DNA from 3 places in the Lysinibacillus sp. ACHW1.5 genome. Region 3 is predicted to be linked to each of the others. Evidence: riboswitches for the same ligand, from Rfam matches in the RefSeq annotation. Region 3 holds a riboswitch; each other region holds the start of a gene.

What was found. A riboswitch is a leader RNA that binds a small molecule or an ion and turns the genes downstream of it on or off. The one in region 3 is predicted to bind cobalamin.
Region 1: another riboswitch for cobalamin. It lies ahead of L6W14_RS10225 (ABC transporter substrate-binding protein); the one in region 3 lies ahead of L6W14_RS13580 (energy-coupling factor ABC transporter permease).
Region 2: another riboswitch for cobalamin. It lies ahead of L6W14_RS10215 (hypothetical protein); the one in region 3 lies ahead of L6W14_RS13580 (energy-coupling factor ABC transporter permease).

What each region holds. Positions count from the first base shown of each region.
Region 1 is NZ_CP091777.1:2,078,251-2,083,374, reverse strand. It holds gene L6W14_RS10235 (S9 family peptidase) at 133-2,121, opposite strand; gene L6W14_RS10230 (precorrin-3B methylase) at 2,192-2,869, opposite strand; gene L6W14_RS10225 (ABC transporter substrate-binding protein) at 2,921-3,913, opposite strand; cobalamin riboswitch at 4,076-4,263, opposite strand; gene L6W14_RS10220 (elongation factor G) at 4,446-5,124, shown strand, end outside.
Region 2 is NZ_CP091777.1:2,072,561-2,077,684, reverse strand. It holds gene L6W14_RS10220 (elongation factor G) at 1-693, shown strand, start outside; gene L6W14_RS10215 (hypothetical protein) at 830-1,585, opposite strand; cobalamin riboswitch at 1,811-1,995, opposite strand; gene L6W14_RS10210 (GNAT family N-acetyltransferase) at 2,209-2,976, shown strand; gene L6W14_RS10205 (PH domain-containing protein) at 3,140-3,520, opposite strand; gene L6W14_RS10200 (YhfM domain-containing protein) at 3,631-3,999, shown strand; gene L6W14_RS10195 (ABC transporter ATP-binding protein) at 4,058-4,792, opposite strand; gene L6W14_RS10190 (ATP-binding cassette domain-containing protein) at 4,799-5,124, opposite strand, start outside.
Region 3 is NZ_CP091777.1:2,711,707-2,716,830, reverse strand. It holds gene cbiQ (cobalt ECF transporter T component CbiQ) at 1-572, opposite strand, end outside; gene L6W14_RS13585 (energy-coupling factor ABC transporter substrate-binding protein) at 578-850, opposite strand; gene L6W14_RS13580 (energy-coupling factor ABC transporter permease) at 854-1,600, opposite strand; cobalamin riboswitch at 1,749-1,934, opposite strand; cobalamin riboswitch at 2,185-2,367, shown strand; gene L6W14_RS13575 ((2Fe-2S) ferredoxin domain-containing protein) at 2,513-2,884, shown strand; gene cobJ (precorrin-3B C(17)-methyltransferase) at 2,889-4,556, shown strand; gene L6W14_RS13565 (sirohydrochlorin chelatase) at 4,571-5,124, shown strand, end outside.

The sequences.
Region 1 (5,124 bases), 630 kb from region 3:
AGTTGATTCTACCTAAGGAGGTTCGGTACCTCTACAATAAAGGTTCCAAAAGATTGAAACGTTATAAACAATCAAACAGAGCCCTTCTATTAAAAGTAGCCTAAGAAGATGTTCTCTTCTTAGGCCACCCGATTATAGATATTTCACAAACCAATCACGGATATATTCAAGTCGATTAATTCGTAATGTAGGCTTTCCACTTCTTGAAAGTTCATGATTCGCCTCAGGGAAACGCACGAATTTTGTTTGTTTTTTACGATATTTTAAGGCGATAAACAATTGCTCTGCCTGCTCAATTGGACAACGATAGTCTTTTTCACCATGTAAAATCAATAATGGTGTCTCCACTTTGTCTACATACTTCAGTGGCGAATGATGCCATAGCTTCTCTATATCATCGAGTCCTGCTTGAATTTGCCAGTCTGTAAAATAATAGCCGATATCACTGACACCAGCAAAGCTAATCCAGTTCGAAATGGAGCGCTGCGTCACAGCTGCTTTAAAGCGATTTGTATGGCCAACAATCCAGTTGGTCATAAAACCACCGTAGCTTCCACCAGTTACACCTAGACGATCTTGATCAATAAAATCATAGTGCTCCAGAGCGTAGTCTACCGCTGCCATTAAGTCCGCATAATCATTACCACCATAATCGCCACGTACTGCATCAACAAATTTTTGGCCATAGCCATGACTACCACGCGGATTCGTATAAAGCACTGCAAAGCCTTGTGCAGCAAGGATTTGGAATTCATTAAAGTAGGTATTGCCATACATTGCATGCGGACCACCATGGATTTCAAGAATGAGAGGATACTTCTTCCCTGCTTCATAGCCAACTGGCTTCATAATCCAGCCGTTGACCTTCCAGCCTTCAGCACCTTCAAATTCGATACTCTCTGGAACAGCTAATGTTTTGGTTTTTAAAAAATCTTCATTAATGGACGTCAACTGTTCTTTGTCACCTGTTTTTAGGTTCACATAAAACAGATCGCCTGGATTGGTCGTTGTGCTAATAGCCGCAATAGCCTGATCATTTTGCGCATCAAGTGAGAAGCCATAGACATATTGATCATCATGGATAGCTGGGTAAATTTCGCCATCTACATTTCCGTAATAAATCGCCGCATTGCCGTGATCTGTGACTTGGAAGTAGAAGCTATGATTATCATTCATCCATTGCACTCGTGGTGACGCTACACCTTGCAGGAAATCACCGATGACATAATCACCAACAGGCGCATCAAATTCACTTGTTACACAGTTTAGTAGTTTTTGCTCCATGTCATACATCCAAAGCTTTGCTTGTGTGGCATTTTCAAATTCACGTTCTCCACCTACAAAAGAAAGATAGCGACTATTCGGAGACCAAGCTGTTTGGTAATATGCACCCGAACCTTCTGTTAGCTTGTGACTCTGCTTCGTTTCTAACTCCAATAAATAGATATCCACATTAAATGAGAAATCTAAATCCTCCGCTTTATCTGCTAAGTACGTAAGGTATTTGCCATCTGGCGACCAAGTACCCAGATGGCAGTACTCTTTGCCTTCTGTCACTTGTTCTAGCTCTCCTGATGCCACATTGACAATGGCAATATGGGTAAACTGCTCCATATCCATAAATCCACCAGCATCCGATTTGTGTTTCATTTTCTCGATTTCTAGTGGCTTTAGTTCTTTATCCTTTTTCTTTTCATCCTCCGCTTTATCTAGGATGGTTTCATCTTTCCCTAGCACGACTGAAAAAGCAATTTTCTTGCCACATGGTGACCAGACAGGGGAGGTCGCTCCATTTTTACAATGTGTCACCTGTTTTGCCTCTCCACCTGCTTTCGAAAGAACATAAATTTGTGACTTACCTGTTCTCGTTGACAAAAATGCAATTTGACTGCCATCTGGTGACCAAACAGGGGAACTCGTTCTATCTTCACCAAATGTCCATTGCTGTGGTGTTTTGTCCTTCAAGTTTATGTAAAACAAATTCGATATATAGTCGTTTTTCTTCTCGTCCATACGAGTCTCTACATAAACTACCTCTGTCCCATCTGGTGAAAGCTGTGGATCTGCTACTGATTTTAAGTGATAAAGATCTTCTGGTTGAATCCCTTGTTTCGATGTCATGTTCTTGCTCCTTTGTATTGTAATTTTCTGTGCCTTACTACAATACTTCGACACCCTAAGTAATATTCCTCTATTGAATTGAATTTTTCACTAGTTCCCAATATTCTGCTGACTTTGTTCTGCGATAAAATTTATAAAAGGGCTCATTTGGGCGAGCATGCTCCTTATAAAGGTTTATCAGGTGCAGTAAAAAATCTTCAATTTGTGTGACGTCTACCCTCTTAGCGAATAACGTGCCAGCCTGTGCCTTTGCTCCCATTGGTACTGCCCCTAAATAGACATCAAAGCTTTCTTGTTGGTAAACGAGTCCAATATCATCATAGACTGCATTGTAGCAAGCTGATGCACAGCCATTAATATTGACACGCACTCTTGCAGGTACCTTCATCCCCTCTATGGCATTATAGAGCTGTTCGGTTATCGGAGCAGCCTCCATTTTCTCCCCATCACAAAAATCGCAGGCCTTCATGGCTATGATTGAACCAGAGGGAGCAACATAAAGACCTGCTTCCTGTAAGGCTTGCACCGCTTCCGTGGCATCGCACGTTGGTATGGATACGAGTATACTATAGGAAGCAGAATATTTTATCGCCCCCTTTTCGCCAGCAATTTCGGCTATTTTTTGGAATTGTGCAGGAGTATAATGCTTATTAATAATGCCAGGGCTAACGGCTAGACGGGTAAACTCACCATGACCGTTCAGTGTTTCAAATGTTTGATCTGGTACATTTTTTTGAAATGCGTTCATTTTTATCGCTCCTTATAAAAAAGGAGCTAGCAAAACGCTAGCTCGAATGGATTAAAAGTTTTCAGGATAGAAGCCCTTTGCTAAAATTTCAATGGCCTCTGCCGCACGAACCCCTTCAGACGCTGCTGAAAGTGGCAGGATGACAAAGCGCTCATTTTTGACCGCTTCCATCTCCTTTAAGGCTGGATCATTTTTTAAGAATTGGATCTTTTGGTCTGCCGTTGTTTCACCGTAATCAATCACGACAACTACCTCTGGGTTGCGGTCTACTGCATCTTCCTTCGACACAGTTGTCCAGCCAGATTCCACATCACCAAAGATATTTTGTCCACCCGCGATTGTCACAAGCTCATTCATAAAGTTTTGACCAGCTGTAAATACATCCTTTTCACCGCTATCAAACACAAGAACACGTAATTTTTCGCTATCTTTTGGTAATTTAGCTTGTACTGCCTCTACATCTTTCGTCATTTGCTCAATTAAAGCTTCGCCACGATCCTCAATACGGAAAATCTTCGCGATATTGCGAATATCAGTGAAAATATCTTCTATTGTTGGCTTTGTCATGTTGGAAGCCGTATGTAAATACGTATGGATGCCTAATTCTTCAAGCTCTTCTGGTGTGCCTACACCCTTTTCGCCAAAGCCACTTTTCCAGCCAGCATATAGGAAATCTGCCTCGGCATCGATGACTTGCTCCTTCGTTGGGTATTGATCGGAAAGAACAGGGACCTTATCGTATGCCTCTTGCAGTGGTTCATAGATTTTATCATCTAAGTAAGCTGTCCCTACCATAGAATCCTCTAAACCAAGTGCAAGCATGATTTCTGTCACATGTTGATTTAAGCTAATCGCTTTTGTTGGTGCTTCCGTATATGTTTGAGTTGTGTCATTATTTTCAATGGTTACTTCTGCTGCCGCCTCAGATGGCTCAACCTTTTCACCTTGTGCAGCTGATTCCGTTTTGTCCTTTGCGTTACAAGCCCCTAAAACAGCGACCAAGGCAATGATCATCATCAGCCATATACTTTTCCATTTCTTCATGTCCTTTTCTCCTTTGCTGTTAAAATATAGAAAGAAATCAGAGACTTCTTTACTACTAAGGTAGTTGGAAGGGCATAAAAAAACCCTCTTGTCGCCAAGAGAGTAGCATAGTGAAATAACGGTATCATTACCTTCATCACTATCCCCATCCTCGTGGTTCTTAGTCAAAAAATACATACTGGCAGGTATCCTGGCTTAGGTTCATCATCTATACGCCTTCCCATAGTTTCACTACAGTGGCATGCTGTATAGACTCCCCATTTACAGTTGCGGGACAGCATCGGAATTGCACCGATTTCCCTTTTAAGCAAATGACAAATGCCATTTGCACCAATACGTTCTATAATGGTCAATACTATTGATAGACTAGCAGAAGAAAATTTATCGCGCAATCAGTAGTATGACACTAAAAGTATAATCATCATTATATTAGCACTATTTCGACATAAAGACGAACTATTTTACAAGAAATATAGAAGCTAGTATTCTGTTACAATAAAAAGATAGCATTCTATAGAAACGAGGATTTCTTATGTACAAAACGATCGGTGTACTTGCGCACGTGGATGCAGGAAAAACGACCTTCTCTGAGCAAGTGCTTTTTCATACAAATAGTATTCAAGCACGGGGGCGTGTTGATCATCAGGATACCTTTCTTGATCATCATGAGCTAGAGCGCAGACGGGGCATTACGATATTTGCCGAGCAAGGGCGCATGAATATTGGCGATGATACATACACATTGATTGATACGCCAGGGCATGTCGATTTCTCCCCTGAGATGGAGCGTGCCATTCGTGTGATGGATTATGCCATTATTATCATTAGCGCTGTCGAAGGGATACAGGGCCATACAGAAACAGTGTGGCAACTTTTACGTCAATACCATGTCCCTACCTTCTTCTTTATCAACAAAATGGATCGTGAGGGTGCCAATATGGAGGCCGTCATCAGCCAGCTTCGCAAAGATTGCTCTCAGCATGTTTTGTTCATCGATGAGCCACTGCGAGCAGACTATGTATCAAATAATATTATGGAATGGCTGGCGGAGCGCGACGAAAAATTGCTTGATGCCTTTCTATATGAGTCATTGGAGCATGAACAGTGTCTTGCTCAATTAAAGGAAATGATTAAAAATGAAGGTGCCTTCCCTTGCTTTGCTGGCTCGGCCTTAAAGGATGAGGGCATTCAGGAATTTCTTGACCAGCTCC
Region 2 (5,124 bases), 640 kb from region 3:
GGCTATGGTCATTTCGAGCCCCTCAAGCATTATGCAGAAGTTCATTTATTAATGGAGCCAAATCCACGTGGAACAGGTAATACCTTCACCAATGCCTGTCATGCCGATCATTTATCTGTAGGCAATCAGCGCCTTGTTGAAAAGCACCTGTTTGAGCGTGACCATCATGGGCTACTAACAGGCTTCCCTGTAACAGATATTCATTTTACACTTCTAACAGGTCGCGGGCACAATGAACATACATCGGGGGGAGATTTCCGTGAAGCCAGTTTCCGTGCCCTGCGTCAGGGGCTGGAGCAGGCACAAAATGTTCTACTTGAACCCTATTATCGCTTTAAAATGAAAGCTTCAAACGACTTTATCGGTCGTATGATGACTGATATTCAGCAAGCAGCAGGCACGTTCGATGACCCGATTTTATCCGAAACGGATGTTATCCTAACAGGTCGTGCACCTGTTGCCACTTTAATGAGCTACAGTACAACCTTTGCCGCCTATACAAATGGGAAAGGTGCACTCACACTCCAATTTGATGGCTATGATGTGTGCCATAATACAGAGGATGTGATTGCACAGATTGGCTATGATAAAAATGCCGACCCTGAGTATAGTTCCTCTAGTATCTTTTGTGCTAAGGGCAAAGGATATTCGGTTCCATGGCAAGAAGCACAGGCAGCCATGCATTGCCTGTAGGGTGGGCGCTTCTGGTATTTTCTCGGCTTCCACGGGTATCCATCGCTCTAGCGCGGGTATTTCTTGCTTGGGCATCAATATATCTCTACCCTACAACAAGATATTACAAGCCCTCCAAAAAATGGAGGGCTTGTTTTTATAGTGCACCGACAGCTTTCTTTGTTGGATTGTCCAACAAATATGCGGGTTCAACTATTACATAGTCATGCTTGTTCGTAAAATCAATGAGTACCTTACCAGGTTGACTTTTTAATAGTTGTAGATGATCAATTAATTGCAGTAAAAGCTCGTGACCGTTGCCACGTGGATGCCAGTTGAAATGATAATCATTTAACGCTTGCACCGCTTCAATAAATTGGGCATATTCCTGCTGCACAAATGCAATGAGTTTGTCATGATGAGATGCTAAATCATATAAATATGTTTCGTAAAAGCGCATGACAATCGAGCATAATAAGTCATTGACACGAGCGGCACTTAAAACAGGCTTGGGCTCCAATGATAGACGGTCGAGGTTGGGCTTTGCGCGTGTAGAATCAATGCGCGTAATTAAGTGATACGCTTCTCCTTTGACCTCATAGACAATCGGATTGGTCGGCATGTACATCATAAAACTATTCGTCTTTGTTTTTAGTTCATCTGCTATGGCTGCTTTCGCTAAAAGATGACCGTCCACATCCCCATTTTGTATCCAAATAATTTCTTTATTATATAAGATTTGCTCAAAGAAGCGATCATTGCGAATCAGCTTCGTTGCTAATAATTGATCGATCAGAGACTCGACCACCATTCTTGTTTTCGCTTTCTTGGCAACTTCTGTGCGTGGTTGCTTACAAATGTTCAGATCTTCATAAGGCGTTTCCAACGTTGTCGTTACATGAATATTTGTCATACGTGCATCCCCTTTGCGTACATATTTTCAAAACAAAAAGGACTCCCTACTTTTGAGGAAATCCTTCATTTTATCTTCTTTCATCACACAATGCCAAACAAACCCTAAGTATGTGTGAACGAGTTCGATTATGAACCCTTTCATTTACTATGGGCGTTTGACGTACTGTGACGAACAGAGCATTCTGTTTTGTCAACATGCCACCTCCTATTCCTCGTAGGTTTATGGTGTGTACTCGTAACAGGCAGGTATCCTGACTCATGGTCATCGCCACTTTTCCCCTTCCCATCATTTGACAGTGGTTGCTGAAAAGTCGCTCACATTTACAGTTGCGGGACAGTGTCGGATTCACACCGACTTCCCTTTTAAGCAAATTGCACGCAATTTACACCTATTACTACACGCTATTCAGTTGTCATAGGAATCGAGTGTACTCCACATTCCTATTAGATTACTAAAATCAATTTTAAAGTAGTGTTTTTCTAAAGTCAAATATCATAATATTTTCCAAACTACTAATAAAGTTATAGGGGGATATAAAAAAGGTGAACTGCGTATTTTTTATCTTTCATTGACTTTATAATGAAAGATAGTGTACTTCTAATAGTGGAAGGATGAAAAATATGAAAACAAGTCAACAATTAGTAACGAGTAATTTAGAGGAAAAAATGAAACTATTTACTCGAGCCGTTTCTGGACAAATTATAGAGGAAGCTCATTTTGTCATAGCCAATACAAATATTCCAACTGATACATTTAATTTGTTAGTAGCGAAATCGCCTATAATTCATAAGGAAAATCATCTTAAACAAAGGATTAATCATTTCATTGTGAATAAACTTCCCTTCAGCACGTGGGTGGATGCCAACTATCTAAGCGATGATTGGCTACAACTGATAAAAGACTGCAATTTACAGGAAGCTGAACGAAATATGATGATGAAGCTTGACCATACACTTCACACAGGTCCACGAATTTCCAATTATCTTACCATCACAGAAGTAAGTAACAAGGAAGATCTTCTACAATATAAGGAAGTTTTTCTAAGTTTATTTGGAGAAACAGCAGAAAGAGATGCATTAGAAATTTACTTTCATCAATTCTCACAGGAAAAACTAGCATCAAATGCCCGCATGTTTATTGGTTGTATAAAGGAAGTACCTATCGCTACGGGATTATTAATCGACAGTAAACATAGCTATGGGATTTATGATGTGATGACAAAAGATGCGTATAGGGGCAAGGGTTATGGCAGTGAGATGTTTCAATTCCTACTCAGTCAAACAATCGATAAGCAAAAGCCCGTAGTCTTACAGGCATCAGAGGATGGAAAAAATATTTATAAACGCTTCGGGTTTAAAGAAGTCGGAGAAATGATTGTATTTGAATAAGGTCTCGGCAAGGCGCTCTTATTTACACTTGACAGTATTTTCGAGCTTACCGTAATCATGAAGCCGATTTAAAATCCGTTACACCGCCCCCTTCCTGGCACGACAGAAAAGCCTCACAAATCTGCGGGCTTTGGGTTGTGCACACGTACTATTAGCACCTTCATTACGTCCCCAAAACATACTGTGCTAAGACGCTTTGCACCTTATAAATATTTGTCGCCTTATTGAAGTTTTTTTGAATCGGTAATGGACTGCCAGACACCCATATTTTAAGCTCTGCATCTAAATCAAATGTTCCAGCTGTTTCGACTGAAAAATGAACGATATTTTTATAGGGAATGGAATGATACTCTGTTTTCTTGCCAGTCACTCCTTGCTTATCAATGAGGATCAATCGTTTATTGGTAAAAATAAACGTGTCTCTAATAATTTTATAGGCGTTCTTGACTGTCTCGTTTGGGATTAATAAATTATGGACCTCCTCCTGTAGTTTTTCTAAATTCACCTCGCTTGCATTGCCGATCAATCCATCAAATAAGCCCACTATCTGTCCCCTTTCGCTCTCGTTTATTTAATGTATTACAAAGAAGTGAGAGCTACGACAGGAAATGGTGGTATTATTTAGCCTATAGAGGGGGTGAGTGGTTGCGAATAATGATAGCTGCCTTAGTGTCTCTACTAGCCGTTGTTTTACTAGGATGTAATGAAAAACCAGAAGATAAATTAGCTAAGGTCAGCATTTCTATTGGTGCTAAATTTAACAAGGTGAACACTGATTTTTTTAAAGAATATACGGATGAAGAATCACTTACACTATTCCAACAAGCCATTGCAACAACAGTCAAAAACGAGGGTGTTGTCAATATGGCTTTGCCAGAATATGATGGACAAATAGTGGACAAGGCAGGAAACAAATATCGCTATCATCTTTGGTTAGGTGATAAAGGGCAAAACAGTAGTTTGATGCATGTCGAGGATACGCATACGATCTACACAATATCTAAGGAGTTCACTGAAAAATGAGCTGCGCTCGTTCACTCATAAAAAAACACTTCCCATTCAAAGGAAGTGTTTTGCCAAATCAATGATCCATTGCCTGAAACAGCATTTTTGCATAGCTGTCCGTGAAGGTAAAGCCGTTATTCTCTTTGTTGCTCTCATCAACAATGGTTCCAGCCTTCATCACATAAATGCGATCGCATAAATAGGAAACAGCCTTTAAGTCATGAGAGATAAAGAGAATGGCCATTGCCCTTTCTTTATTCAAGGTCTTTAATAAATCAACGATTTCTCGTTGAATCAAGCGATCTAGGCTTGAAATAATTTCATCACATACGATTAATTGTGGCTCGACCAAAAGGGATCGTAATAAATTAACTCGCTGTTTTTCTCCGCCACTTAGCTCAGAGGGCAAGGCATGTAAGATATCTGTTGGTAGCTTGACCTTCTCCAGCATGGTCTGTAAATAGGTGTCCGTTATAGGTTGCTTATGCTGAAGCGGCTCTCTTAATAGGTCCCTTACAGTCCACATGGGATTTAAAGAGGCTGTTGCATTTTGAAAAATAATCTGGCAGTTGTCATAAAAAGCTGCGCGACGATGCTTGGTTATTGGTTGCTGTTGAAAGTATACTGCCCCTTTTTCAGGAGCTTCTAGCTGCATAATTACTTTGGCCAATGTGCTTTTGCCACTGCCACTTTCTCCTACTAAGCCGACTATTTCCCCTTTTCCTACAGTAAGATGAATATGATTTAATATTGGGCGTCCCTTTCGATAGCTTTTACAAATATTGTGAACCTGAAGTATCAAAGCCCACACCTCCTCCTAAAAATGATGCGCAACTAGCTGACTAGTGTATGGATGCTTAGGCTGCTCAAAGATTTCTGTTACTCGCCCTCGCTCCACAATTTCTCCATTTTTCATGACGAGGATAAAATCCGCGATGGAAGCAGCTACATCTAAATCATGGGTAATTAAGAGTACGGTTGTTTCTAGCTGTGTATGAAGCCTTTTCAATTGTTGAATAAATTCCTGTTGATGCAGCATATCTAAGGAAGAGGTTGGTTCATCCGCTAATAAAACAGCTGGCGCCAGATAAAGAGCACAGGCAAGCATACAGCGTTGTAGCATTCCTCCAGAAAGCTCGAAGG
Region 3 (5,124 bases):
TGCATCGGTGAATGATAGCCGAGACGTGCTTGCTGGGCGAGATGTATATTTTGCATGCTTTCTAAAAACATAAAAATAAAACGATAGGTTAGTTCGACGAGCTCCACTAATAAAGAGGGGAGTCGCCATTGTCGTAGCACATAACATATTCCTTGTACGGAAGTGGTTAGAATTAAAAAGTATAAACAACTAATGCTGCCAAGGACAATAAAGAACAGCTGTTGCGCTGCTAACACACTTGCATTCCCAATAAAGACAGTCCAATTCCTAAATGTAAACGACCAAATATGGGCAGGGAGTGTATTCGTTGATGATGTAAAGGAAAGTAAAATAGATACGAGACTTGTTAATAAGAAAAAGCTAGGTAGCAATAATAATTTGCCGTAGTATGCAAGCGGAATTTTTGCACCTAAAATGATAAAAGCACTCATTACTAAAAATGTAATGAGTGAAAGTCGTTCATCTCTCATGATGAGCGTTATGAGAAGTAGTCCAAGTGAAAATATCATTTTTTCTAGCGGATGAACGGACGCTAGCTTATTCAGATAGGCATACTTATCAATGAGTAACATAATGGTTAACCTTCTTTGTGTTTGCCACGCATATAGCCGATGAAGTAGCCAATAAAGCCAGCTCCTATAGCTGCCTGTAGCACGAATAATAAGCTTTCGATTTCACCACTTGGTGGCTCCCATAGACTTTCAAACCATGGTTCATATTCCGCATTGATTTCACCGATAGCTGCTTCTGCTTCTCCATCAGCACCACCAAATTCAGCACCTTTTTGTATGAATAAGGGAATGATGGCTAACAACACAACAATTGCTAATAACAATAAATTTTTTTTCATTTGTTAATGTGCCTCCTTTGTTGAGAAAACACGTAACGTTTTTAATTCGCTAACATTGTATTTTTTCAAGAAATTCATCACAATGACCGTTAAAATTCCTTCACTCACTGCTAAAGGAATTTGCGTTAAGGCAAAAATACCTGCAAACTTTGTAAAGGATGCCATAAAGCCTCCAACCTCTGAAGGAAAGGCTAGTGCTAGTTGTACAGAAGTCACAATGTATGTACCTAAATCACCAAGCATAGCTGCAAAGAATATGGCTAGTGAAAATGACAACCCTACTTTTTGAGCCCCTTTAAAGACAAAGTAAGCAATAAAAGGACCAACAATAGCCATAGAAAAGGCATTAGCCCCTAAAGTTGTAATTCCTCCATGAGCTAATAATAAAGATTGAAATAATAAAACGATTGTTCCAATTACACTCATTGCTAGAGGGCCAAAAAGTACTGTCCCAAGTCCTACACCAGTTGGGTGAGAGCAACTACCTGTAACTGAAGGGATTTTTAGGGCGGATAGCACAAAGGCAAAGGCTCCTGAAAGCCCCAAAAGCATTTTTGTTTCAGGATTTTCATCAATGGTTTTTCGAATAGAACGCAATCCTAGAATGATAAATGGGATAGAGATCACCCACCAAAAAATAGCCCATTCGATTGGTAAAAAACCTTCCATGATATGCATGGCAAAGGCACGTTTTGGCACGATTAAAAAGGCCAGTAAAAAATAACTAAGTTTCCACCATGATAATGTCAAAAAGCTTTCCTCCTAACTAATTAATAGATTTTTAGAATATTGCGTGCGTAATTAAAAAAAGCACTTCTCCTTAGGTGGAAAAGTGCATAGCTAAAAAAGCAAATAACAGTCTCATCTGCTAAGCCGCACACCTATCCTCGTAGGTTGAAACGATCACTTATTTTTCGGCAGGTCTCCTGGCTCTAGTTCAATGCTTTATAGGTCTTCCCATCCGTTGGACAGTGACATATTCTATAAAGCTCCCTATTACAGTGGCGGGACCGCGCCGGACTCAAACCGGCTTCCCTTTTAAGCAAAATGACAAGCACTTTGCACCGAAAAACATTCAAATTGTGAGATTTCACGACAAAGTGTAACATGAATTTCCATAAATATGCTATACCTTTTATGAAATTTTTTAAATTAAAGGTCAACGGTGAATATTCTGATAAAATTTTGTGTGCAAATTATATGATTGTATAAATTTCATACCTAGTTCCATTCAAAATTGATAAATTTGTCATAAATTTTTAAAGAAATATTGAAATTTTAAAATAATAAGATATGATAAAGACAGTTTTCTATTTAAAATTCTACTAAAAATTTCATATAAAACGTCAATAAGTGCTCGAATAGCTCGAGATAATAGGGAAATTGGTGAAAATCCAATACAGCCCCCGCTACTGTAATAGCTGATGAAATCGCAAAGCCACTGGTGCAAACTTGGGAAGGTGCGACAGTAAAATGAAGCTTAAGTCAGGAAACCTGCTTATTTGATTGTGCATGCAAACTTTTCGGAGGGAGAAGTTGAAGCGAAAGCGGGTACCTGTATTTCATTCTATTCGTTTTTATTTGGCTTCTACAAAACCTTTACTCTTCGTTATAGAGTAAAGGTTTTTCTTTTTCCAAAAAGCAAATGAGGGGAGACAGAAGATGACAACTTGGAATTTAGAGGGGATGAAAACACATCTCTTTATTTGCAATGGCAGTAGCTGCATGAAAAAGGATGGGGAGGAAATTACCTTAGCCATTCGAGATGAGATACAGCGGCAAGCACTCGATCAGGAAATACATACGACAAGAACGCGCTGTAATGGACGCTGCAAGGATGCTTGTGTGGTAATCGCTTATCCTCAAGGAAACTGGTATCGTGTGCCATCAACAGAGCATGCTAGAACACTAGTACAAGATTTACATCATGAATCCTTATACAACGAACATGTCTTTACACTTCGTGAAGGTACATTACAGCGTACTGCTCAAACAACTGCCATTAAAGGGATCGAAAAGGTGAAAGAGGGGTAACAACATGGCGCAAAAAGGAAAAATTTTCGTAGTAGGCTTTGGACCTGGAGATTTTAAGCATATTACGACACGTGCAGTAGAGGCTTTACAACAAAGTGATATGATTATAGGCTATAAAACCTATGTAGAGCTGATTCAAGATTTAGTAAGTGCAAAATCGATTGTTAGTACAGGCATGACAGAAGAAGTGTCGCGTGCACAGGAAGCCGTTCGTCAAGCCGAAGCAGGGAGCATCGTCTCAGTAATTTCGAGTGGTGATGCAGGCGTCTATGGCATGGCAGGATTAGTCTATGAGGTGTTAATTGAGCTAGGCTGGACAGAAGCTACAGGAATTGAAGTAGAAATTGTTCCTGGGATTTCTGCGATTAATTCATGCGCTAGCATACTTGGTGCACCTATTATGCATGATGCTTGTACAATCAGTTTGAGTGACCATCTAACACCATGGAATTTAATTGCAAAGCGTGTCGAGGCAGCTGCAATGGCGGACTTTGTCATTGCTTTATACAATCCTAAAAGTGGACGTCGAACAAGACAAATTGTCGAGGCTCAACGAATACTCTTAGAATATCGTTCGCCAGACACACCAGTTGGGCTTGTGAAAAGTGCCTATCGAGAACGTCAAGAAGTGACCATGACAACACTAGCAGAAATGCTAGAACATGATATTGGTATGCTGACAACTGTCATTATCGGGAATTCGTCAACATTTTTCTATGACAATAAGATGATTACGCCCCGCGGTTACCAACGTAAATATACCCTGGGTGAAGAGAAACAGCCATTACGTCCACATCAACGTTTACGCGAAGAAAATGAACCTTGGGCAATGAACCAAGAGACAGGAACAGCGCGAAATGACTTTACGGCTGACCCTAATGCAGGGCGCTTTAATAAACCCAGTATAGCCGCTACGCCAAAGCCGAAAAAAACAGCTCTTGAAATGGCTACAGCGGCACTTGCAATGGTAAAAGGGACAAGCGCAGTCAAAATAACACCGAAGCTTGTACAGCAAAAAATAGAATCTATTTTTGAATTAGCAGTAAGTCCTGGTGTAGCCAATAAGTTTTTTACTCCCCAGCAAATGATGACGTTAGCGGAGGTCGTTGGGGATGAGGGGACGATGGAATACACACCAGATCATCAAATTCATTTGAAAATACCAACGACTGCCCCTGAACAGATCACAGAGAAATTACAGGAAGTAGGGTTTTTATTAGCCCCGATTGGTGATGTGTTATCACTGAAGGCTTGTGATTTTTGCTACGGTGAAAAGGCTGATTCAATACCATATGCAGAGGAAATACAAGAAAAACTAGGCGGTATGTCCTTACCGAAGACATTAAATATTGGCTTTAATGGCTGTGGGATGGCCTGTTATCGGGCTGTATTTGATGATATTGGCATCGTCTACCGCAAAAGTAAATTTGATGTCTTTATTGGAGCAAAACCAGTCGGTCGTACTGCACACGCAGCACAGCCTGTTGTAGAAGGGCTGGAGCCTGAGCAGCTGATTCCACTCATTACAGATATTATTGAAGAATATAAAGCAAATGCTCATCCAAATGAACGCTTATTTAAATATTTTAAACGTGTGAAAAAAATACTGCATTTTACGTATCAAGATATGTCTTCCAAAATAAAAGTAGAGCCAGCTCCGTGCGGCGACTAGTAAGGAGTAGAGAGATGAAAGCTATTTTATTTGTCGGCCATGGGAGCCGTTTAGCAGCAGGAAATGATGAGGTTCGTACATTTATCGAACAAATGACACCTCGTATTGATGAACAATTTTTAGTGGAAACTTGTTTCCTTGAATTTGCTTCACCTAACATCGAAGAAGGTATTACAAACTGTGTGAAAAAGGGAGCTACAGAGGTACATGTAATTCCAATCATTTTACTGCATGCAGGCCATTCAAAGCTGCATATTCCAGCGGAAATCGAGCATGCGCGTGAGCATTATCCAGCGATTACCTTCACATATGGTCAAACAATTGGTATCCATGATGAAATCTTTGCCATTTTACAAGATCGCCTAGCTGAAATTGGCTTTAATTCAGAACAAGAGCAGGAAGACACAGCGATTTTATTGATTGCACGAGGTGGCAGTGATCCATCTGCTAATGGTGATTTTTATAAAATCACGCGACTTTTATGGGAAAAACTACCTGTAAAATACGTAGAAAGTGCTTTTATGGGTGTCACAGATCCACGCGTTGAAGAAGGAATTGAACGTTGTGT